DNA from 3 places in the Hydrogenophaga sp. BPS33 genome. Region 1 is predicted to be linked to each of the others. Evidence: predicted binding sites of a transcription regulator. Region 1 holds the regulator's gene; each other region holds the start of a gene.
What was found. The regulator FNR, encoded in region 1, switches genes on or off when oxygen is low (the NO sensors DNR and NnrR bind a similar motif). The targets are predictions, from matches to a motif close to TTGATNNNNATCAA.
Positions count from the first base shown of each region.

Region 2: a site for FNR is predicted at 3,950-3,963, ahead of F9K07_RS15070 (TraR/DksA family transcriptional regulator). Genes of this name have one in related genera too.
Region 3: a site for FNR is predicted at 5,813-5,826, ahead of adhP (alcohol dehydrogenase AdhP). Genes of this name have one in related genera too.

Region 1 covers NZ_CP044549.1:3,591,709-3,599,132, forward strand. Annotated here, with positions in the region: gene aceA (isocitrate lyase) at 1-629, opposite strand, end outside; gene F9K07_RS16710 (DMT family transporter) at 947-1,870, shown strand; gene F9K07_RS16715 (sulfite exporter TauE/SafE family protein) at 1,867-2,538, opposite strand; gene hemN (oxygen-independent coproporphyrinogen III oxidase) at 2,560-3,939, opposite strand; gene fnr (fumarate/nitrate reduction transcriptional regulator Fnr) at 4,060-4,779, shown strand; gene F9K07_RS16730 (hypothetical protein) at 4,864-5,085, opposite strand; gene F9K07_RS16735 (nitrogen fixation protein FixH) at 5,087-5,380, opposite strand; gene ccoG (cytochrome c oxidase accessory protein CcoG) at 5,410-6,840, opposite strand; gene ccoP (cytochrome-c oxidase, cbb3-type subunit III) at 6,878-7,424, opposite strand, start outside.
Region 2 covers NZ_CP044549.1:3,269,397-3,276,820, reverse strand. Annotated here, with positions in the region: gene F9K07_RS15085 (efflux RND transporter periplasmic adaptor subunit) at 1-319, opposite strand, end outside; gene F9K07_RS15080 (ABC transporter permease) at 340-2,703, opposite strand; gene F9K07_RS15075 (ABC transporter ATP-binding protein) at 2,709-3,401, opposite strand; gene F9K07_RS15070 (TraR/DksA family transcriptional regulator) at 3,499-3,897, opposite strand; gene F9K07_RS15065 (universal stress protein) at 4,007-4,474, opposite strand; gene F9K07_RS15060 (MBL fold metallo-hydrolase RNA specificity domain-containing protein) at 4,478-5,833, opposite strand; gene F9K07_RS15055 (hypothetical protein) at 5,866-6,249, opposite strand; gene F9K07_RS15050 (Hsp20/alpha crystallin family protein) at 6,270-6,971, shown strand; gene F9K07_RS15045 (TCP-1/cpn60 chaperonin family protein) at 7,093-7,424, opposite strand, start outside.
Region 3 covers NZ_CP044549.1:3,375,026-3,382,449, reverse strand. Annotated here, with positions in the region: gene F9K07_RS15640 (PAS domain-containing sensor histidine kinase) at 1-931, shown strand, start outside; gene F9K07_RS15635 (response regulator) at 928-1,638, shown strand; gene F9K07_RS15630 (phosphoribosyltransferase) at 1,695-2,441, opposite strand; gene F9K07_RS15625 (dienelactone hydrolase family protein) at 2,438-3,091, opposite strand; gene F9K07_RS15620 (hypothetical protein) at 3,540-3,818, opposite strand; gene F9K07_RS32295 (biotin/lipoyl-containing protein) at 3,914-4,195, shown strand; gene F9K07_RS31890 (BON domain-containing protein) at 4,268-4,483, shown strand; partial or broken gene F9K07_RS31885 (BON domain-containing protein) at 4,538-4,630, shown strand; gene F9K07_RS15605 (hypothetical protein) at 4,790-4,951, opposite strand; gene F9K07_RS15600 (SAM-dependent methyltransferase) at 4,963-5,523, opposite strand; gene F9K07_RS31880 (BON domain-containing protein) at 5,520-5,618, opposite strand; gene adhP (alcohol dehydrogenase AdhP) at 5,892-6,938, shown strand; gene F9K07_RS15590 (SagB/ThcOx family dehydrogenase) at 6,983-7,424, shown strand, end outside.

The DNA of each region.
Region 1 (7,424 bases):
ACCTTGCCACCCATGTGGCCGCACTTCTTCACAGCGGCCAGTTGGTCTTCGAAGTGCACGCCTGCCGCGCCAGCGGCGATCATGTTCTTCATCAGTTCGAAGGCGTTCAACACGCCGCCGAAACCGGCTTCCGCGTCGGCCACGATGGGGAGGAAGTAGTCGATGAATTCAGCGCTGCCCGGCTCGATGCCACGGCCCCATTGGATTTCGTCGGCGCGCTTGAAGGTGTTGTTGATGCGGCGGACCATGGTGGGGACCGAGTCGTAGGCGTAGAGCGACTGGTCCGGGTACATGGTTTCAGACGTGTTGCCATCGGCGGCCACTTGCCAGCCCGACAGGTACACCGCTTCCAGGCCAGCCTTGGCCTGTTGCATCGCCTGGCCGGCGGAGATCGCGCCGAAGGCGTTCACATAGCCCTTCTTGGCACCGCCGTTGACCTTGTCCCACAGCTTTTCGGCGCCACGCTTGGCCAGCGTGTGCTCGATTTGCATGCTGCCGCGCAGGCGCACCACGTCGGCCGCGCTGTAGCCACGCTTCACACCTTTCCACCGGGGGTTGGTCGCCCAGTCTTTTTCCAGGGCATCGATCTGCTGCTGACGGCTCAGTTGCTCGGTGAGGGATTGGGGCATTTGAAGACTCCTTGAGGTTGATGAAACAGCCCGGCAAGCTTGCATGCAATGGCGATGCCGTTGGACAGACTTTAAGTCTTATAGAAGACCATGAGAAGCTCTTATGTCTTATATAAGAGAAAAAATTTCTCATTGTTTTTAAAGGATATTTTCGACAAATATCTCAATGCAAAAATCGTTTTCTTACATTGAGAAAATTTCTTGCGCCGCAACATTCTGTAATTTCACATTGAGAAAAGAAAATCTCTCATTCTGAAAAATGACACAGCACTTGGGGCATCATGCGCTCCAGTTCAGTGCACTCCCATGACATCGCCATGACTTCCCCGAACCGTGGATGGGCCTACGCCAGCCTGGCCTTGAGCATGTCGCTGGTCGGCAGCTACGTCGCACTGTCCAAACCGCTGGTGCTGGTGTTTCCGGTGTTCCTGCTCGCCTGGCTGCGCTTTGGCATCGGCGGCGTGGCGATGTGGAACTGGCTGCGCAAGCCGGCGCACGAGCCGTCCCTGTCGCGCCGCACACGTGTGCTGTTGTTTCTGGAATCGTTCCTGGGCAACTTCCTGTTTTCCGTTTGCATGCTGTTCGGCGTGAGCATGACCACCGCCGTGGCGGCAGGTGTGGTGATGTCGTCCATCCCCGCGGTGGTCGCCGCGCTGAGCTGGGTGTTCCTGCGCGAACGCCTGGGGTGGCGAAGCGCGGCCGGCATTGCCTGCGCGGCCATCGGCATCGGACTCTTCTCGCTGCAGAAGGTGGACGCTGGCGCGGCGGTCGACCGGGCGGGGCCGTTCGGCATGGATAAGGCCTTGCTGGGCAATCTGCTCGTGTTCGCGGCGGTCGTGTGCGAAGCGTCCTATGTGGTGATCGGGAAACTGCTCACCGAAGGCCTGGGACCCAAGCGGATCTCGGCCATCATCAATCTCTGGGGATTCGCCCTGGTGACGCCCTTGGGCCTGTGGGCCGCCTGGTCGTTCGATTTCTCCACGGTCGCCCTGCCCGTCTGGGCCTTGCTGGTGTTCTACGCGCTGGCCGCGAGCGTGTGGACGGTATGGCTCTGGATGACGGGTCTCAAGGCGGTGCCGGCTTCGCAGGCGGGCGTTTTCACGGTAATGCTGCCGATCAGCGCCGCAGCGATCGGGGTGTTGTTCATGGGCGAACGGCTCACAGGCATGCAGGGTGTCGCGTTCGGCATCGCGCTGTTGGGTCTGGTGTTGGCGACCCTGCCTGAACGCACGTCAGGCTAAGCGCACCACAAACCGGATGGATGCGCGACGCCCATCCAGAGTGCCCAGCCCGAGGTCGCCATCAACGCCAATCCGGCGAGCCGGATACCCCAGCCACCGGAGCGCGCGCCACGCAAGCGCAGCAGCAACCACGGCCCGGCCAGCAGCGACACCGAGGTGCCGAGCGCGAACAGTGCCATGACGGCCGCGCCCTCGAACGCGTGGGCCGTCAACGACGCCACCAGCAAGGCGGAGTACAACAGGCCGCAGGGCATGAGCGCCCACCCCAGGCCCAGCACGAACGGCGCGCGCGGCCCCAGCGCGGCCATCGTGGGCCTGGCCTTGCGCCACACGGCCTGCCCCAGGTTCTCGATCCAGGCGGGCTGGCGCGCACGCCACAGCAACGCCATGCCCAGCAGCAGCGCCCCCACATGGAACATGGTCCACACCGGACGCAGCACCGCGGTGTTCGTGCCCAGCCACGCCAGCCCCTGCACCGAGCCCGCGGCAAAGGCGCCGAACAGCGCGTAGCCGGCGATGCGGCTGAGCTGGAAACTCAGCAAGGCTTGCGTGCTGCGCGCCCCCGCCGCTCGGCCCACGCCCGCGCACGCGGCACCGCACATGGCCACGCAATGCGGGCCGCCCACCAGGCCCATGAACAACGCGGTGATCGCCATCGAGGTTTGCATGCTCGGACGCGTTCGCGCGGGTCAGATGATGCGGGAGAAACGCGCCCGGTCACGATCTGCCTGCAAGTGGCGGTCGAACACCATGGCAATGGCGCGCACCAGGAACCAGCCGGTCTCGGTCACCTGCACGCTCGCGTCGTCCAGGCGGATCAGGCCCTCGTCGGCCAGCGTTTTCAGGGCGTCCATCTCGCGAGCGAAATAGCGCTTGAAATCGATCAGATGCCCGAGTTCGATCGACTCGAACTGCACCTCGCCCTGGCACATCAAGGCCATGATGACCGCGCGCCGCAGCAGGTCGTCGCGCGTGAGGGCCAGGCCGCGCACCACGGGCAGGCGGCCCTGGTCGAGCAGGTCGCGGTATTCGTCCAGCGTCTTGGCGTTCTGGCTGTAGGTGGCGCCGATGCGGCCGATGGCAGAGACACCCAGCGCGATCAGGTCGCAGTCGGGCTGGGTGCTGTAGCCCTGGAAGTTGCGGTGCAGGCGGCCTTGGCGTTTGGCCACGGCCAACGCATCGTTGGGCAAGGCGAAATGGTCCATGCCCACATAGACGTAGCCCGCGTCCATCAGCGCGTCGAGCGAGAGGGCCAGCATGCCGAGCTTGTCGCTCGGGCTGGGCAGCTCCACGGCGGAAATGCGCCGCTGCGGCTTGAAGCGCGCGGGCAAGTGGGCATACCCGTAGAGCGCGATGCGGTCGGGCCGCAGCGTGTTCACCTGCGCCAGCGTGCGCGCGAAGGACTCCGGCGTTTGCAGCGGCAGGCCGTAGATCAGGTCCACGTTCACCGACTCGAAGCCGATGCGCCGCGCGGCCGCCACCAGCGCGAACACCTGCTCGGCCGGCTGCACCCGGTGCACAGCTTTCTGCACGGCCGGGTCGAAGTCCTGCACGCCAAAGCTCAGGCGGTTGAAGCCCAGGCGCGCCAGGGTCTCGAGACGTTCTTCCGTGACCGTGCGCGGGTCCACCTCCACCGAGTACTCGCCGCCCGGCACCAGCGTGAAGTGACGCCGCAGCATGGTCATGAGGTCGCCGAGTTCGGCGTCTGACAGGAAGGTGGGGGTGCCTCCGCCCAGGTGAAGTTGCGAGACGTTCTGGCCTTTGCCGATGTGCGCCACCTGCAGCTCCACTTCACGCGCCAGGTAGCGCAGGTACTCGGTCGCGCGCGAATGGTGTTTGGTGATGACCTTGTTGCAGGCGCAGTAGTAGCAGACCGACTCGCAAAACGGAATGTGCACGTAGAGCGACAGCGGCAGCGCCATCGAACCGGCCCGGCGCTGCTCCAGCGCCTGGACGTAGTCGCTCTCGGTGAACGCCTCGACAAACCGGTCGGCGGTGGGGTACGAGGTGTAGCGCGGGCCGGGAACGTCGAACCGGCGCAACAGCTCCTCGGAAATGGCGTGGCTCAAAATGAAATCTCCATCAAGGCCCTCACTGTGCGGCAGACTGGGCTGCCGCCCCTTGATCTCGGTCAACAAGTGCCCAGATCGCATTTCGCCCCCAATGCTTACGGGGGTATGCTTCGCCCTATGGACGCCCAAAGCATCAAAGTCGCCTGCTCGAGTTGCAACCTGCGGGAGCTGTGCCTGCCCATGGGACTCAACCCGGGGGAAATGGACAAGCTCGACGCCATCGTCTCCAAGCGCCGCCGCATCCCGCGCGGCGCCGCGCTCTTCAACGTGGGCGACAAGTTCACGTCGCTCTACGCGGTGCGTTCAGGGTTTTTCAAGACATGCGTCACCACCGCCGATGGCCGCGACCAGGTGACCGGCTTCCAGATGACGGGCGAGATCATCGGCTTGGACGGCATCGTGAACGACCACCACTCGTGCAACGCGGTGGCGCTGGAGGATGCCGAGGTCTGCATCATGCCGTTCGACCAGGTGGAAGAGCTTTCACGCGAATTCACCACGCTGCAGCACCACGTGCACAAGATCATGAGCCGCGAGATCGTGCGCGACCACGGCGTGATGCTGCTGCTGGGCAGCATGCGCGCAGAAGAGCGGCTGGCGGCATTCCTGCTGAACCTGGTGCAACGGCTGCACGCGCGGGGGTTCTCGCAGTCGGAGCTGGTGCTGCGCATGACGCGCGAGGAGATCGGCAGCTACCTGGGCATGAAGCTGGAGACGGTCAGTCGAACGTTCTCGAAGTTCGTCGACGACGGCATCATTGACGTCAAGCAGCGCTACGTGCGCATCAAGGACACGGACGGCCTGCGCCGCATCGTGAACCCGCAGCCCTGTGGATGATGTCGCTTCGCGGGTCGCTGCCCCCCCCAAGGGGGCTGATCCGCCTTGGGGCGGCCCGGCGGCGGATCGCGTCCCTTCTCCATTTCAGTCTCGCGCCAGCCACACGCTGAGCGCGCCCGAGAGCGCCGTCACCGCCCAGAACACGAAGAACGCCACGGTGTAGACCATCTGGCGCGAGCCTTCGAGCGGCTGGCCGCCGAGCCAGTGCAGGTCGCCCGGGTCGACCATCGCGAACACCAGCATCTCCAGCAATGCGGCAGTGAGGAAGGTGGGCCAGGCGATGCCCATCCATTGGCGCACGTTCATTTCATCGCTCCTGCGGCACGACGGGCGAGGCCGCGTGGTTGCGCGCCTGGTGGGCGGGCTGCAGCTGGATCAGGGCTTCGTCACGCGCCTGGCCTTGCAGCACGGAAGCCGCCGCGCGGTCGCGCTCGAAAGCGGTTTTGTCGAGCACCGGGTCGGCATGGGTCACGGCAATGTAGACCATGACGAGACTGGCCAGCACCACGATCAGCGGGCCACCTACCACCAGCCACATTTGCGGCACGCGCCACCAAGCCACGCTCGGTATCTGGACGGTGGGAGAGGACGATGGGTTCACGCGAGCTCCTTCAAAGACGGAAAACAAGTTCAACGCGGCACGAGGAACACGGCCTTTTCGGACACGTGGATGCCCTCGTCGCCTGTGGCGCGGATGTCGAAGCGGATCGGATGCGATCCGCTGCTGGCCGCGTCCGGCGGGATCTGCACGCGCACGGCCACGGCGCGCACTTCGGTCGACAGCACCTCGACCTCGGCCGGCGTGTCCAGCGCGATGCCGGGCAGGCCCGAGACCTGGATGGCATAGCGCTGCGGCAATTCGGTGGCGTTCATGATCTGCAGGCGGAACACGTTCTCGATCCGGCCCTCTTCCACCATGCGCGCGAGCGCCCCCCGGTCGCGTATCACGTCGACCTTGAGCGGCGTGCGCAGGAACAGGCTCAGGCCCACCGCGATCGTGATGACACCCAGAATGGCCGTGTAGACCAGCACGCGGGGGCGCAACGCCCGGCGCAGCATCTGGCGCGTGCCCCAGCCTTGCTCAATGCCGTTCTGCGTGGAGAAGCGGATCAGCCCGCGCGGGTAGCCCACCTTGTCCATCACGGTGTCGCACACGTCAATGCAGGCAGCGCAGCCGATGCATTCGTATTGCAGGCCGTTGCGGATGTCAATGCCGGTCGGGCACACCTGCACGCACAGCGTGCAATCCACGCAGGCACCCAGGCCCAGCGCCGTGGGGTCGGCCTTCTTCGAGCGCGCGCCGCGCGGCTCGCCGCGTTGCTCGTCGTAGGTGACGATCATGGTGTCGCGGTCGAACATCGCGCTCTGGAAGCGCGCGTAGGGGCACATGTACTTGCACACCTGCTCGCGCAGGAAGCCGGCGTTGCCGTAGGTGGCCAGGCCGTAGAAGAAGATCCAGAACCACTGCCAGGGCCCGAGCGCGGCGGCCATGGAGAGCGCGCCCAGTTCGCGGATGGGCGTGAAGTAGCCCACGAAGGTAAAGCCGGTCCACAGCGAGAACACCAGCCACAGCGCGTGCTTGAGCGAGCGCTTGGCCAGCTTCTCGGCCGAGAGGCCCGCACGGTCGAGCTTCAGGCGCGCGCTGCGGTCGCCCTCCACCCGCTTCTCGATCCACAGAAAAATTTCGGTGTAGACCGTCTGCGGACAGGCAAAGCCGCACCACAGACGCCCGGCCACGGCGGTGAACAAAAACAGCGCCAGCGCCGAGATGACGAGCAGGCCGGTGAGGTAGATGAAGTCCTGCGGGTACAGGACGAGGTTGAAGATGTAGAAGCGGCGCGCCTCCAGATCGAACAGCACGGCCTGGCGGGCGTGCCACTGCAACCAGGGCAGACCATAGAACACGATCTGCGTGAGCCAGACCATGATCCAGCGCCAGCGCGAGAACAGGCCCGAGACCGAGCGCGGCTGGATCTTCTCGCGCGCGGCGTACAGGGACACCATCACCTCGTCGTCGGCGGGCACTGCGACGATGGGAATGGTGGCTTTTCGATCGGTCATGAAGGATTCTTCTCGCGCGCGTCGGTCGGTCGGTCGATCAGTTGGGCGCTGGCGACGCCTTGTTCGACATGCCCCACACATACGCGCTCAACACGTGGATCTGGTCGGCATTGAGCTTGTCAGCCTGGGCCGGCATCTGGTTGTTGAAGCCCTTGGTGATGGCCCGCACCACGGCCTCTTCGCCCCAGCCGTGCAGCCAGACCTTGTCGCTCAGGTTGGGTGCGCCCATGGCGGTGTTGCCCTTGCCGTCCGCGCCATGGCACGCCGCGCAGGCGGCGAAGGCGGGTCGGCCCAGAGCCGCGCGTACCGAGTCGTGCGGGCTGCCCGAGAGGCTGAGCACGAAGTGGGCGACGTTGCGCACGTCTTCGGGCGAGCCCACGGCCGCGGCCATGGGAGGCATCACGCCCATGCGCCCGGAGATGATGGTGGCCTTGATCGTGGCCGGGTCACCACCCCAGAGCCAATCGCCATCGGTCAGGTTGGGAAAGCTGCGCGCGCCGCGCGCGTCAGAGCCGTGGCAGGTGGCGCAGTTGTTCATGAACAGGCGCTCGCCGATCGCCATGGCCTGTGCGTTGCCCGCGAGC
Region 2 (7,424 bases), 320 kb from region 1:
CTTGCGCGGCCCGGGCGCGCGCCGTGGCTTCGCGCAGGCTGCGCTCGTCGAACAGGGAGGACATCACCGGCGTGAGCACCGCCACGGTGTCACCCGCTTGCACACGATCGCCTTCGCGCAGTGTCATGCGCGACAGGTGGGCCGCCACGGGCGCCGCCACCACGTACCGATCTCGCAGGCGGGTTCGCCCGTCTTCCTCAATGGCATATTCGAAATGGCCGCGTTCCACCCGCGCGGCCTCCACCTCCACCGGCCTGGGCGCCAGTGCCCAGGCCAGCAGGGCCAGGGCGGCCAGGGCGACTGCGCCATATAGGGCCATTCTCCGTTTGGGCATCGTCATCACTCCCTCGTTTTCAGTGCCGCCACCATGTCCAGGCGGTCGATGCGGCGGCGCACCACCAGGGCACTGGCCACGCCCGCCGCGACGACGGCCAGCGCGGACCAGGCATAGGTGCGGGGCTGGATGTCCACCGGAAAGAGAAACTGATCGGATCGCATCAGCTCCACGACGGTGTGCGTAAGACCCCAGCCCAGACCCATGCCCAGCGGCAGCGCGATGGCGATGCCCAGGGCCAGTTCACCCAGCAGAATGAACGAGACCTCGGCTCGGGTGAAGCCCAGCACCCGAAGGCTGGCCAGCTCCCATGTCCGCTCGGCCAACGCGATGCGCGCGTTGTTGTAGACCACCCCCACGGCAATCACGATCGCGAACGCGGTCAGGATCGAACTCATGATGAGAATGTTGCGCCCGCTCACCTCCTGCATGTTGCGCAGCAATGTGGCTTTGCTGAACGCCCCCGCGATGCGGGGAAGATCTCGCGTGGCTTCCAGCACCTGCGGCAATGCGCCCTTTGCCACGCGCAGGCTGAAGTTGTTGGCGACGTGGCCTTCCCCCAGCAGCTGCAGCAAGGCACTGCGCTCCATGAAGCTGTTCAGGCCCATGATGTCGCGCACCGTGCGTTCCACGACGACCTCTCGCGTCTGCCGGCGCCCCTCGCGCACCTGCATGGTCACGGTGTCGCCCGGTTTGACGCCGAGCTTGTCCGCGAGGCGATCGGTCATCAGCACGCCATGGAGGCCCGCAAAGGCGACCTTGCGGTCCACATCCACCACGCGCTGCAGTTCGGGCGAGACCGACAGCCCGTCCACCAGGCTGTTTTCGCTGCGCGAGCCGTGGCTGAAGCGGACCGCCACCCGGTACCCCGCCTCCACCTGCAGCACCCCCGGCAGCCTGGCCAGCTCACGGGCGGCGCTCTCGTCGACCTGGTCGTTGGCCCAGACGATGAGATCGCCGCGCATCGCCAGGTCGAACTGCGTATGGACGATCGCGTCCATCGCATCGCGAAAGAAGTTGCCCATGATGACGATGGCCACGGCGGCGGCAATGCCGCCGGTGGTGACGGCGGCGCGCAGCGGTTTGCGCTCGATGTTGCGCAGGATCATGCGCAGTGCCGGTGTGGGGCGAATCCCCGGCAGGCGTTCCAGCCACGCGCGGTGGTAGCGGCCTGGCGCGGGTGGCTGCATCGCCTCGGCCGGGGAGAGTCGAACCGTGGCTGCAATGGCGGTCAGCGTGCCCAGAAGCGCTGTGAGCCCCACGATGACCAGGGCCAGCGCCGCCAGGAGCAGGGGAATGCGGTGTTCGAAGCTCGGAAAGTGAAAGAAGTCCGCGTAGAGCCGCGTCAGGCCTTCCCCAAGCCAATTCCCCAGCGCCAGTCCCAGCAGATAGCCGCCACCCACCATGGGCGCGACGAGCTTGAGGTAGTGCCATGCGATGGCTCGGTTCGCATACCCCAGCGCCTTGAGCGCGGCCACCTGCTCGCGTTGTGTCGCGACGAGTCGGGCGGTGACGACATGGAGCAGAAACCCGGCAACCGCCAGGAAGATGGCGGGCAACACCGTGCCCAAGACCCGTTGCTCCTTGATTTCGTTGTTCAGCATCGCATGCGAGGTCTGCTCGTCGCGCCCGTGCGCGGGGGATCCCCCCAGCGGGGCGAGCAAGCGGGTGACGGCGTCGATGACCGCGCCCTGAGACGCCTGCGGCGCCAGCTTGAGCGTCACGCGTGTGAACGCGCCCGCCATGTCCAGCGCGGCGGCCAGTTCGTTGCGGTCCAGCCAGAAGACACCAAAGGACCGCAGGTCCGGCGCGCCCATCATGCCGCCGAAGATGTATTCGGGGGACAGGGCCGTCCCGGTGATGCGCAAGGTCCTGCGCTTGCCGTTGACGAGCGCGTTGACCGTCGCGCCGGGTGCAAGCCGGTGTGCCTGTGCGAAGCTCTCCGTCACCACCGTCTCCAGTTCGCCGCTGCGGGTGCCGCCTTCGGCCCACCGCCCCGAGCGCAGGAGCACCTGATTGAGGCGGGGCGGCTGTTGTGGGTCCAGGCCGATCAATTGCCCCATCACCGGGTCCACGCTGCCTGGCACGCTCACACGCGCCATGGCTTCCACGGTGGTCTGCACGTCGATCACGCCCGGCAGTTCCGCCAGTCGTGGCGCGAGAGAGGCGGGTGCGCGGCGCACCGCCGCAAAGACGTCACCGAATCGACCCTCGACGTAGAAGGCGTCTCGCGCGCGTGCCAGGGAATCCACCGCGGACAGCATGGCGAGGAATCCGCCGATGCCGCTGGCCACCACCAGGGCGATGGTGAGGGCCTGGCTCCAGAGGAGACGCAGATCCCGGAAGACTTTGCGGTCCAGCGCTTTCATCGCAGTCACCACGACAGTTCGGCCGGTGTCAGCCGCCGCGGCGGCTTCTCCACGCTGGCGATGCGCCCGTCCGCCAGACGCACGACGCGGTCGGCCATTCCGGCGATGGCCGCGTTGTGGGTGATCACGATGGCCGTCGTACCCAGTTCCACGTTGATGCGGGCAATGACTTCGAGCACCAGTTTCCCGGTGGCGTAGTCCAGCGCGCCGGTCGGCTCGTCGCACAGCAAAAGCTGGGGCCGCTTGGCGATGGCGCGGGCGATGGCCACGCGCTGCTGTTCGCCTCCAGAGAGTTGAGAGGGAAAGTGGTTGCGCCGGGGCGTGAGCGCCACCAGCGCGAGCGCTTCGTCCACCGGCATGGGGTCGCGCGAAATGTCGGTGACCAGCGCCACGTTCTCGGCGACCGTGAGACTGGGGATGAGGTTGTAGAACTGGAAGATGAACCCGACGTGCTCGCGGCGGTAACGGGTGAGGCTGTCTTCACTCGCCGTTGTCAGCGCCTCATCGAGGAACGACACCTCGCCCGAGCTCGGGCGATCCAGCCCGCCGAGAATGTTGAGCAGGGTGGATTTGCCACTGCCCGAAGCACCCAGCAAGACGATGAACTCGCCTTCGAGGACCTCCAGGTCCACCGAGCGCAGCGCATGCACGGTCGTCTCACCGCTGCCGTAGGTTTTGCACACGGCGTGGGCGCGCAGGAGTGGCCTGCCGGATCCTGCGCGAGGGCGAACGCCGGCCTCGGTCACCGGATCGGGATCTGGATCCTCGCTGGGGGATCCAGAACTCTCAGGTTGCTCATGATGGGGTCTTCCTCGATGGCGCAAGCCTGCCCGAGGCCTGTTCGTGCGCGGCCTGGCACGCGGTGCAGTACAGGGCCTGCGGCATGGCCAGCAGGCGCTGCTCGGTGATCGGCTCGCCACAGTCGGCGCAGAACCCATAGGTGCCGTCATCCAGTCGGCGCTGAGCGGTCAGGACGTTGGCAAGCTCCTCGGCCGCATGGGCCATCTGGACATCCGCCACGGCGCTGGCAGCGCCTTGCGCTGCGAGCTCCTTGAAGTCGATGACTTCGGCATCGCCCGTTGCCGATGCGAGAGCCTGGTCGTCGTCGGCCTGGAGCAAGGTCCGCAGTTCGCCTTCGCGCTGCCGCAGTGTCGAGAGCAACTGCTGATAGAGAGGGTTTTTCGTCGCATCCATGGTGAGTCCTCGCAAAGGAAAACCCATTGTGGGGCGACGCCCTTTCGGCGTATTGATCCTTGTCAAACGCGCCCGTTGCGGGGCCGGCAGCCGACATGCGCGTGCCGGATCACGTCGCCGCAGGGACGCCCGTGCGGCACCGAACCACCAGAACGGGCACAGGCGCCTGGCGGATCACCTCTTCGGCGCCGCTGCCCAGAACCGCCCGATGGAATCCCCTTCGGCCGTGCGAGCCGAGCACGACAAGATCTGCGTTCCAGCGCTTGGCGGCCTGGGCGACGGCCTCGCCGAGCCGAACGCCTGGCTTGTCGAGCAGCATCATGTCCGTCTCGACCCCCGCGGACTGCGCCTTCTCCATGCACGCCTGTAGCAGCTCATGGCCGCTGTCGCGCATGGCGTCATAAAGGCCGGCACCGGTGCGGCCGTGAATGCCATACGCGGCCAACCACAGGGGTTCATCCAGCGCATGAACCAAGCGCAGGTGGCCGCCGCCGGACAGGGCGAGGTCGATCGCGGCGTCCAGGGCCTGGTCTGACGTGGGGCTGCCGTCCACAGGAACAAGAATGCGTTTGTACATGGGCTAGACGGCGTAGGTTTCAAGGTAGTCGGGAACGCAGACGTTCCACCCGAGTCCGCGTTCAATGCGCTGGCGCATGGCGTCGGCGGCGGCAGGTTCACCGTGCGTGACGAACGTGGCGACCGGCGCTGTTTTCATGCCCGCCAACCATGCTTGAACCTCCGCAGCGTCGGCGTGCGCGGAAGCGCAGGACAGTTGCGCGACTTCGCAGTGGATGGGCACATCCTCTGCGTGAATGCGCAAGCTCCTCGCACCGGACGCCAGCGCGGCGCCACGTGTACCGCCGGCCTGGAAACCCGACAACAGGATCGTATTGCGCCTGTCTGGTGCGAACTTCTTGATGTGATGCAGCACGCGGCCGCCCGTGGCCATGCCACTGCCGGCGATGATCACCATCGGCCCACGCCGGGCACAGAGCTCCCGGGATTGGTCCGTCGTGCGGACCTGGGTGGCGCTCAGAGGCAATGCCCGGCACGCCTGCGCCGAAATGCGCAGTTCCGACGCATGGCGCACGAACACGGCAGTGGCATCTTCCGCCATGGGGCTGTCCAGGTACACCGGGAGATGGGGGATCGTGCCACGCTGCATCAGCACCTGAACCATGTGCAACAGGGTCTGCGCACGCCCCACGGCAAACGCCGGCACGATAACGACGCCCCCTCGCGCGGCTGTGCGACGGATGATGTGCGCCAGTTGCTGCCACGGATCGATGTCGGGATGCAGGCGATCACCGTAGGTTGACTCGACGACCACGCGGTCCGCCGACACGATGGGGTCCGGCGCGGGCATCAGGATGTCGGCGGGTCGACCCAGGTCGCCCGAGAAGAGCAGGGTGGACACGCTGTTGTCCAGCAGCACCGAGGCCGCGCCCAGGATGTGGCCTGCGCGATACAGCCGCGCTTTCACGCCGTGTACAGGTTCCCAAGGCGTATCCCAGGGAACGGTGTGAAAGCGTTCGAGGCAATGGACCGCGTCCTTGCGTGTGTACAGGGGGAGGGCCGGCGAGTGCTTGCTCAGGCGATGGCGGTTGAGAAACTCGGCCTCTTCCTCTTGCAGGCCACCGCTGTCGGGCAACATGATGCGGCACAGGTCGCGCGTGGCAGGTGTGCAGTACACCGCGCCTCTGAAACCTTGCTTCACCAGCAGAGGCAGGTAGCCGCTGTGGTCGATGTGCGCATGTGTCAGAACGACGGCATCGATGTGGTCGGCTCGAACGGGCAAGGGCGCCCAATTGCGCAGACGCAACTGCTTGTAACCCTGGAACAGGCCGCAGTCGATCAAGAGCCGCGCCTTGCCGTGCCGCACCATGTACTTGGAGCCCGTCACGGTGCCTGTGGCACCCAGGAACTGGAGTTGCATTTTCCGTGGCTCGCGAACCCGCTTCACGCGCTTCAGCGTGGCATGCGCTGCAGCATCATGTCCATCATGGTCTGCATCATGTCCATTTGCGCTTCCATCCTTTGCTGGCGCTGCGAGAAGTCCATGGCCGGCCCCGGTTTGCCGTGCAAACCCTCCATCCTCTTCAAGGAATCCATGCCGTTGCGCATGGCCTTCATGTGTTCCTCCATCAAGGCTTGCCGCTCCTGGGGCGACTGTGCACGGCTCATCTTGTCGCGCATGGTTTGCATGTGTTCCAGGTGCTCCTGCATGACCGGGGCACTGTCGGCGGCGGGTCGGTGTCTGCCCGCCATGTGCCCCGGCGCCCCTATCGGGCCGGCGCAGGCCGTCAGCAGGGTTGCGGTTGAGATGGCGAGGATCGTCGAGAGCGATTTCATGGTGGTGTCCTCGGAAAGTCATGGCGTGCCGCAGTGGACAGGGGCACGAAGCTGCTTTGACAAGCCTATTGATTGCCAAACGAGAGGGATTGACCCAGATCAAACGCCGCGCTGATGGAGCAGACCCGGCGGTCGTTGCCACCGCATCCCTTCAGCGCCGCCGGTTCTTGTTGCGCATGCTCAATTCGCCACGAGAGATTGCGCCGCAACATGGTGCTTCGCTCGAACACCGTTGTGATGCGGCTGGCCGTCCAGAGCGTCCCTTCTCACTGCTTTTTCAAAGGAGCTTCACCATGAAAGAACTTCGCACCCTGGAACCCTTTGGTTTCGATCTCTTTGAATCGCCATTTCGCTCCCTCATGCGGCCATGGGGAACGGGGCTGCCAGACGCCGCACCACGCATCAAGATCGACCTCTCGGAACAAGATGGCAAATATGCCGTCAAGGCCGAGATCCCCGGCGTGCAGAAGGAGGACATCGACGTTCGCGTCGATGGAAACATGGTCACCATCAGCGCAGAGTTGCGGTCGGACACAAAGGAGAAGGCCAACGGTGGTCGCGTGCTGCGACGTGAGCGCCAGGAAGGTTATGCCAGCCGCAGTTTCACGCTGGCTTGCCCGGTGGACGAGGCCAAGGTGCAGGCCAGCTACAAGAACGGCATCCTGGAACTGACGCTGCCCAAGAAGGCCGACGTCTCGCAAAAGCGCATTGCCATTCAATGACACCATGGCCGCAGCCGGTCTCCCGGCGGCAAGGGGTCGCCCCGCTCAGCCGCAAAGGCCAGCACCTGCTCGTGGCCAGCTTCACCGACCCGGACGAATTCCGTCAAGAAGATCTGAGGCATCAAAAGTCCGGGAGGAGAGAGGGATCACCTTCTTCGTGGCCATGCTGCTGGGGACTCGGGGCCTTGGCGATCATGCAATCGGTGGTCAGCACCAGGGCTGCGATGGAGCCTGCGTTCTGCAGCGCCAACCGTGTCACTTTGGCGGGGTCCAACACACCCATCTGCAGCATGTCGCCGTAGGTGAGCGTGGCGGCGTTGAAGCCATGCTGTTGCACCGCGGCATCCTCGACGCGCTGCACCACCACCGAGGGTTCTACGCCAGCGTTTGCGGCAATGCAACGCAATGGCTCCTCCAGCGCCTGCTCGACGAGGCGAATACCCGAGTCATGGT
Region 3 (7,424 bases), 220 kb from region 1:
GTCGGAAAGGGGAACGGTGCTGGCTGGCTCCCTCCAGCGCGCCGATGGCAGGTTGCGCGAGGTGGAACTGGTGATGGCGACGCTGCCCGATCACGAGAGCAGCTTCGTTCAGATGGTGATCAACGACATTACCCAGCATACGCGCGAGAAGAAGGAACTGCAGCGTTCACGCCGTACCTTGCGCGAGTTCTCGGCCAGAATGGTCGAGGCGAGGGAAGAAGAGCGCCGGCGCATAGCTCGCGAATTGCACGACGAGCTAGGTCAGCGGCTCACCGCCCTCAAGCTGGAGATGATCGCCTGCCAACGCGACCAACCCCACACATCCCTGAGCGAGCGCACCCAACTTATGCTGGACATGCTGGACGAAACGATGGCATCGACCCGCCGCATCTCCATGGACCTGCGTCCACCCATGCTGGACGACCTGGGCTTGCCTGAGGCGATCGACTGGCAATTGAAGGAGTTCATGCGGCGCACCGGCATCAAGAGCCATGCCCGCTTGGATGTGGGCGTGCGCGAGATCTCGCCCAACCAGGCGATCACGCTCTACCGCATCGTGCAAGAGGCCCTAACCAACATCGCACGCCACGCACGCGCTACCCAGGTGTTGGTCGAATTCAAGAACGACGGCCAGGCATTGCTGCTGACCATCCAGGACAATGGCGTGGGTTTTCCCAAGGGCACCCGCACGCGCAGCGCGGGCTCCTTTGGCTTGCTGGGCATCCGGGAGCGGGTGCTGATGCTGGGCGGACATCTCTCCGTGGGCAATTCGCACGACGGCGGCGCTCGCCTGGTGGTGCAAGTGCCGTTGGCAAAGCCAACGGACCAGGCGCTGGAAGAGCTCTACTGGGCAGCGACAGAGCCGCTGTTCGACGAGTCCACACGAGGAACCCTCGAACCCCCGATCAACCCACCTGGGCAAACGCCATGAACAGCACTGGCCGGAACATACAGCTCCGCCTGTTGCTGGTGGACGATCACACCGTGGTGCGCGAGGGTCTCAAACGTCTGCTTGACCCATTGAGCAACCAGTGGTCCGTCGCGGAGGCCGGTACCGGTTTTCATGCCCTGGAATGCCTGCGGCGTGAGCCATTTGATCTGGTGATCGCCGATCTGTCTCTGCCCGGGATGAGCGGACTGGAGATGATCCGCCGCATCAAGGAAAGCTTCCCCGCCGTTGCCGTGCTGGTGTTGACCATGCACAGCGAGGAGCAGTACGCGCTGCGTGCCTTCCAGGTGGGCGCCAGCGGCTACGTCACCAAGGAAAGTGCGGGAGACGAGTTGATCGCGGCGGTGCGCAAGGTCGCCTCAGGGGGGATCTTCGTGACCGCGGCGCTGGCCGAGCAGGTGGTTCAGCAACTCAGCGGGATCCGCCAGGCATCCGCCCTCACCGCGCTGTCCAACCGCGAACTGGAAATCATGCAGCGCATCGTGGCGGGTGAGCGCCCGGTGGATATCGCTGTCGCCTTGCACCTTTCCATCAAGACGGTGAGCACGCACAAGACCCGCATCCTCGAAAAGCTTCAGCTTGACAGCACCGCCGCTCTGATCCGCTTCGGGCTGGAACACCGGCTCGATGGGTTCGATCCGGGCACGACACCTGGCTCCCCTGAGAAGATCAGGTTGGCGCCGGGGTGACGATGCGGGGCATCAAGGAGCGCGCGGTCAAACACACATTCACTGGCGTAGCCGGCTCAACTGGGCCGCAGTGTGGCGGTGGTCGCGTTCAGCGCGACGCACACTTCCGCGTCGCCAAGTTGGTGGAATTCAAGGAAGTGCAGGGCGATGGCGTGAAACGGTCTTGGCGTGATCAAGCAGACCACCTCGTCCGCCTCCTCACGCAAGGCCATGAGGGCGGCATACGGCCCCACCGGTACCGCTACGACCAGACGGGCCGGATGGCGCCGTCGCAGTGCCCGCAACGCCGCGGTCATTGTGATGCCCGTGGTGATGCCGTCGTCGACCACGATCACGGTGGCACCTTGCACCTGCTGTCGCAGTCTGTCCCCCAGGTACACACTGCGGCTGCGTTCGAGCTCACGCAGCGCCGCAGGCAGCTCAGCCTCGATCCAGGCCTCGTCCACGCCAGGCAGTTCGGCAGTTTCTTCGTTGACCACCACCTCGGGTGGCGATCCCTCCACCACAGTCGCCACCGACAGTTCGGGATGGAATGGCGCACCAATCTTGCGCAGCAACAGCAGGTCCAGCGGCGCACCGAGCGTGCGGGCGATTTCTGCGGCAACGGGTGCGCCGCCTCGTGGTAGGGCCAGCACCACCAACGGTCCTTTCATGCGCAGGTGTTGCAACTGGTCGGCCAGCGCTCGGCCGGCCTGCGCCCGGTTCTCGAAGGGTACCCAGGCCGTCGCCATATCCGGGCTGAACGAGGCATAGGCGCGCGCGTGCGACAGTTGGCCGGAGTCGCTCCAGTGGTGCTGGTTCATGTGGGCCTCGCTGCGCACAGGTATTGAGAGAACCAGCTCGACGCAAAAATTGCGACACTGCCCAAGGCACCTGGCTCCTCGAACCGATGGCCCGCTCCGGGTATCACCTCCAGCCGCCGGGGCACGTGCAGCCGGCGCATTGCTTCGCGGTTGAGCGCCAGTACTTCGTCATCCAGCCCGCCCACGATCAATAGCGTGGGCGCCTGCACTTGCTCCAGGTGGTCCATGACCAGGTTCGGACGCCCCCCGCGCGACACCACGGCCGCCACACGGTCTGGTCGGGCAGCGGCAGCTACCAGCGCAGCTCCCGCGCTCGCGCTGGCACCAAACAGGCCCAGGCGCAGGTCGGTCAAATCGGGGTGGAGCGAGGTCCATCGGATGGTCTCGATCATGCGGTGCGCCAGAAGATCGATGTCAAACAACCGCCGGCCATCGCGGGACTCGTCCTCCGTGAGCAGGTCGATTTGCAGAGTGGCCATTTGCGAGCGTTGCAGCGCGCGGGCCACCCATTGATCGCGCGGGCTCTGCCGCCCGCTGCCACTGCAGTGCGCGAAAACGACGAGCCCCTGCGCTTGGCTAGGAATGACCAGATCCCCATCCAACTGCAACGAACCGTGTGGCAGCGGTTTCGTCTTGAACACATTTGCCATTCGAGTACCTTGCCCCGGACAGCTCCGGAAATTCTTTGGTTGTGCGTCGCCTCGACACCGTGGGCGCAGCGCACAGAAGAAGCCATTGTTGGAGGGGGAGAGTGCCGTTGCACTGAGCCAGCGCAATCCGCAGGCTGCTTCTACGAAGCGCTCTTGACGCCCTTGCAACAAGCCAGCGCCAGGAGATTGCCGCGGCCCTGCAGGTTGAGCCTGGCACTTCATCAAGTTGCACGTGACCTGATGATTTGTTGAGCATGCTCAATACAACCAGCACAGACACACGACACGCTGCAATTCCCTTCGCGCCGGCACCTTGTCACGTGATGTCGCGGACCTGCCAGGTGATCTATTTCCACCGTTCAAACAGGAGCAACACCATGAGCGAACTTCGCACCCTCGACCCATTTTCCCTCGAACCCTTCGACGATGCGAGATGAGTTCAACCCCGTCACTCCAACAGGACGAGTTGACCATCGGCTTCGGCGTTCTCGATGGCCTCTTTCGGCAGTTGAGCCGAGTGTTGGCCCGATGCCCCCCAGACAATGTCGACATGGGTACCTGGGCTGTGCTCTATCAGGCAAGGACCGATGGGTACGATCTTTTTTCGGCCGGCGCTGTTCCGGTAGGTCAACGGCTTGATGACCCGCGCGCGGCGTGTGATGCGCTCCAACGGGGACGTGGCGCACGGTGCTGGCGCAGTCTGGTCCACAAAGTGATGGTTTGGCATTTCCAAATGATCACGATGACGCCCCGTCTGGTCTGTCCGCCACCGTACATTGCCGCTGGAGCCACAGAATCGAGGCTTGGCCCTGTGCTGCCGCCATGCCGTCACCCTACTGCGAGGGAGCCGATATTGTGAGCGATGTCATGGTTGATCCAGCAAGATGGGAATCGATCGAAGGTGCAGGTGCCGCGTTCGTCGAGGGATGGCTTGCATGCGAAGGTGACCGTGTCCGGTCGGGGCAGCGATTGGGGAGCGCTCGCCTGGCCGACTGGCGCGTCGATATCGAAGCGCCACATGACGGCGTTCTTGAGGAAATCTGCGTTCCCGTCGGAGAGCCGTTCGCACGTGGACAGGTGCTTGCGCGCCTTGTGAACTTCTAAATTTCTGCCTGGGCAGCCGGTCCGCGATCTCACACAAGGTGTCTGGCTACGAAATCACCATGAAAAACTGACATGCAACTCAAGGACGACATCCTGGCCGAACTGAAGTGGGCGCCTGATGTCAATGAGACCGAAGTGGGCGTGATCGTCAAAGATGGCGTCGTCACACTGACGGGGCACCTTTCTTCGTATGCGGAGAAATATGCCGCCGGGCGAGCCACACAGCGCGTCAATGGAGTGAAGGCGTTGGCGATGGAGATCACGGTGAACCTGCCCAACAGCAATTAACGCACAGACGCGGACATCGCCGCCGCTGCGAAGCAGGCATTGGCATGGAACACGATGGTGCCCAATACGGTGCACGCCAAGGTGGAGAAAGGTTGGATCACGCTCAGCGGCCAGGTCGAATGGGAATACGAGCGCAGTGCCGCCAGTTCGGCGGTTCGCAACCTCTTGGGTGTGGTGGGCGTCAGCAACGATGTCACGCTCAAGCCGCGTGTGACCATGAGCAGCGTGGAGAAATCGATTCGCGATGCGCTAACACGCCAAGCAGAGCGCGAGGCCAAGAGCATCGAGATTGCCGTGAAAGGGGCATCATGCGCGCAACACACATTTTTCATAGAGGCTTTGCGCCCGTCCTTGCGGGTCGTACTTGGCCTTCAAGCTGGCGAACTGTTCCATGCCATAAGCCTCGGCGAACTCCTTGAACGAGAAGAAGCTGTCGGAGTACAGCGATTTGATTCCGCCCAGCCGCATCACCTCGCGCTCTACCAGACGATGAAGCCGCCGAAGCCGCAACCGATGTCGACAAACCGTTCACCCGCAGACAGGCGCAGTTTGCGGCAGACATGATCGATCTTTTGACGCTGAGCGTCCTCAAGTGTCAGAGTCCCTTGCGGCCAGTAGACGCATGTGTACATCATCAGCGGGTCGTCGAGCCAAAGTCGGAAGAATTCGGTTCCCAGGCCATAGTGGGCGCGGGCATTGGACTTGGCGTGATGCTTGCGCCGGTTGAAAAATCGCAACTCATGGAGCTCGTTTTCAACTTGGCCGATGGCACTGGGTAGCCGATCAAGCCCGCCAGCCATTCCTGCGGCGAGCGCTGCGCCAAGATCGCCTTCAATATCGACATCCTGGTTGAAGTAGGCATCAAGCAGTCCGATGTGGCCGTGCATCACGCACGAAGCCAATGTGGCTTCGGATCGAAGAATGATGTGGAAGAGGGGGCTGCCCACGCCACTGCGATACCCGTGACCACCCGGCATGGTCAGCGAGAAGGGGACTCGGACGCGTTCGCCCAGCGCGTCAATGAGACTCTGGAGGTTCACCGCAGACGGATGTCGTTGATGACTTCGTGCACACAACTGATGGCGCGAGCCATTTCCGCGGCCTTTCGCCTCTCCTGTTCGATCTTCGTGGACATATCTTGACTCCTTCGCGTTGAGTGGAGCGCACGAGGTTAGACATGGGCGGGGGTGAGGGGATTGCGTTTGATCAAGTTCTACCGAGCCGTCGCGGCCCCACTTTGAAAGGCGCCGATTCACGTTCGGGCCTGCCAACATCGGGTGCGACTTCCAAGCGGCGCAACCCGTGGTCCAAGACCTTTCGTGCTCTCGCTTGAGTTGGCTCAAAGGGTCGGTCGACATCGCCTTCTATTCTTTGTAACGAATCCATCGACCCCATGTTCCCAGCGCCAATGGAGATTTCCATGCCCCTGATGAAAGCCGCCGTCGTTCACGCCTTCGGTCAACCGCTGCAAATCGATGAAGTTCCCATACCGGAGGTCTTGCCTGGCCAGGTTCTCGTCAAGGTGATGGCCTCGGGTGTATGCCACACCGATCTGCATGCGGCCGACGGTGACTGGCCTGTGAAGCCTTCGCTGCCTTTTATTCCCGGTCATGAGGGCGTGGGGTTCGTCGCCGCGCTGGGAAAAGGCGTCTCTGGAATCAAGGAAGGCGACCGCATTGGCGTGCCTTGGCTGCACACCGCATGCGGCCAATGCGAACACTGCATCACTGGCTGGGAGACTTTGTGCGATAGCCAGCAGATGACGGGTTACACCGTCAACGGCGGCTACGCCGAGTACGTGTTGGCCGATCCTGCCTACGTCGGGCACCTGCCCGCCAACGTCGGCTTTTTTGAGATAGCGCCTGTGTTGTGCGCAGGCGTGACGGTATACAAGGGCCTGAAGATGCTCGAATGCAAGCCTGGCGATTGGGTGGCAGTGTCCGGCATCGGGGGCCTTGGCCATCTGGCGGTGCAGTATGCCAAGGCCATGGGCTTTCACGTTATTGCCGTAGACATTGATGACGCCAAGCTTGCTCTGGCGCGCACCCTTGGCGCGGAGATGACCGTCAACGCCCATTCACAGAATCCCGCGCAGGAGATACAACGCGCCATACGCGGTGCGCATGGTGTTCTGGTGACGGCGGTTTCGCGCAGCGCGTTCGCGCAGGCGCTGGACATGTTGCACAAGCGAGGAACCATGGCGCTCGTTGGGCTACCCCCAGGCGACTTTCCTCTGCCGATCTTCGACGTGGTGCTCAACGCCAAGACTGTTCGTGGCTCCATCGTTGGCACGCGCAAGGACTTGCAGGAGGCCCTGGCTTTCGCCGCCGAGGGCAAAGTGCACACGGTCTATGCCGAGGACCGCCTGGACAACATCAACCAGGTGTTGCAGCGGATGCGCGCGGGGGACATCGAGGGGCGTGTCGTCATGCGCATTGGAGAGGATGTGGCCTGAAATTCTGCGGTGCAGTGGGCCGCGAGATGCGCTGAGAAAACGCCATGAAGACAATGACCAAACTCGTCCTGGGCGCCATGGGACGTTTGCGCGCCAAACCGGTGGCGGGCTCTGCTGCATCCTCCATCGAACTGCCTGAACCTCGTACGTCAGGCGGCATGGAACTGATGCGCGCCTTGGCGGAGCGCCGTTCGGTGCGGGAGTTCGCATCTCGGCCGTTGCCGTTGCAGATGCTGTCGGAATTGTTGTGGGCTGCGTTTGGCGTGAACCGTTCTGATGGCGGGCGCACATCGCCTTCGGCGCTCAATGCCCAGGAGATCGAGGTCTATGCAGCCCTCCCCGGCGGCGCCTACCGCTACGACCCGGTGGCCCATGCGCTTGAACTGGCCGCGGGCGTGGACCTGCGTCGCATCACGGGTTATCAGGATTTTGTCGACGAGGCGCCCCTGGACCTGGTCTACGTGGCCCATCACGCGCGCATGAGCA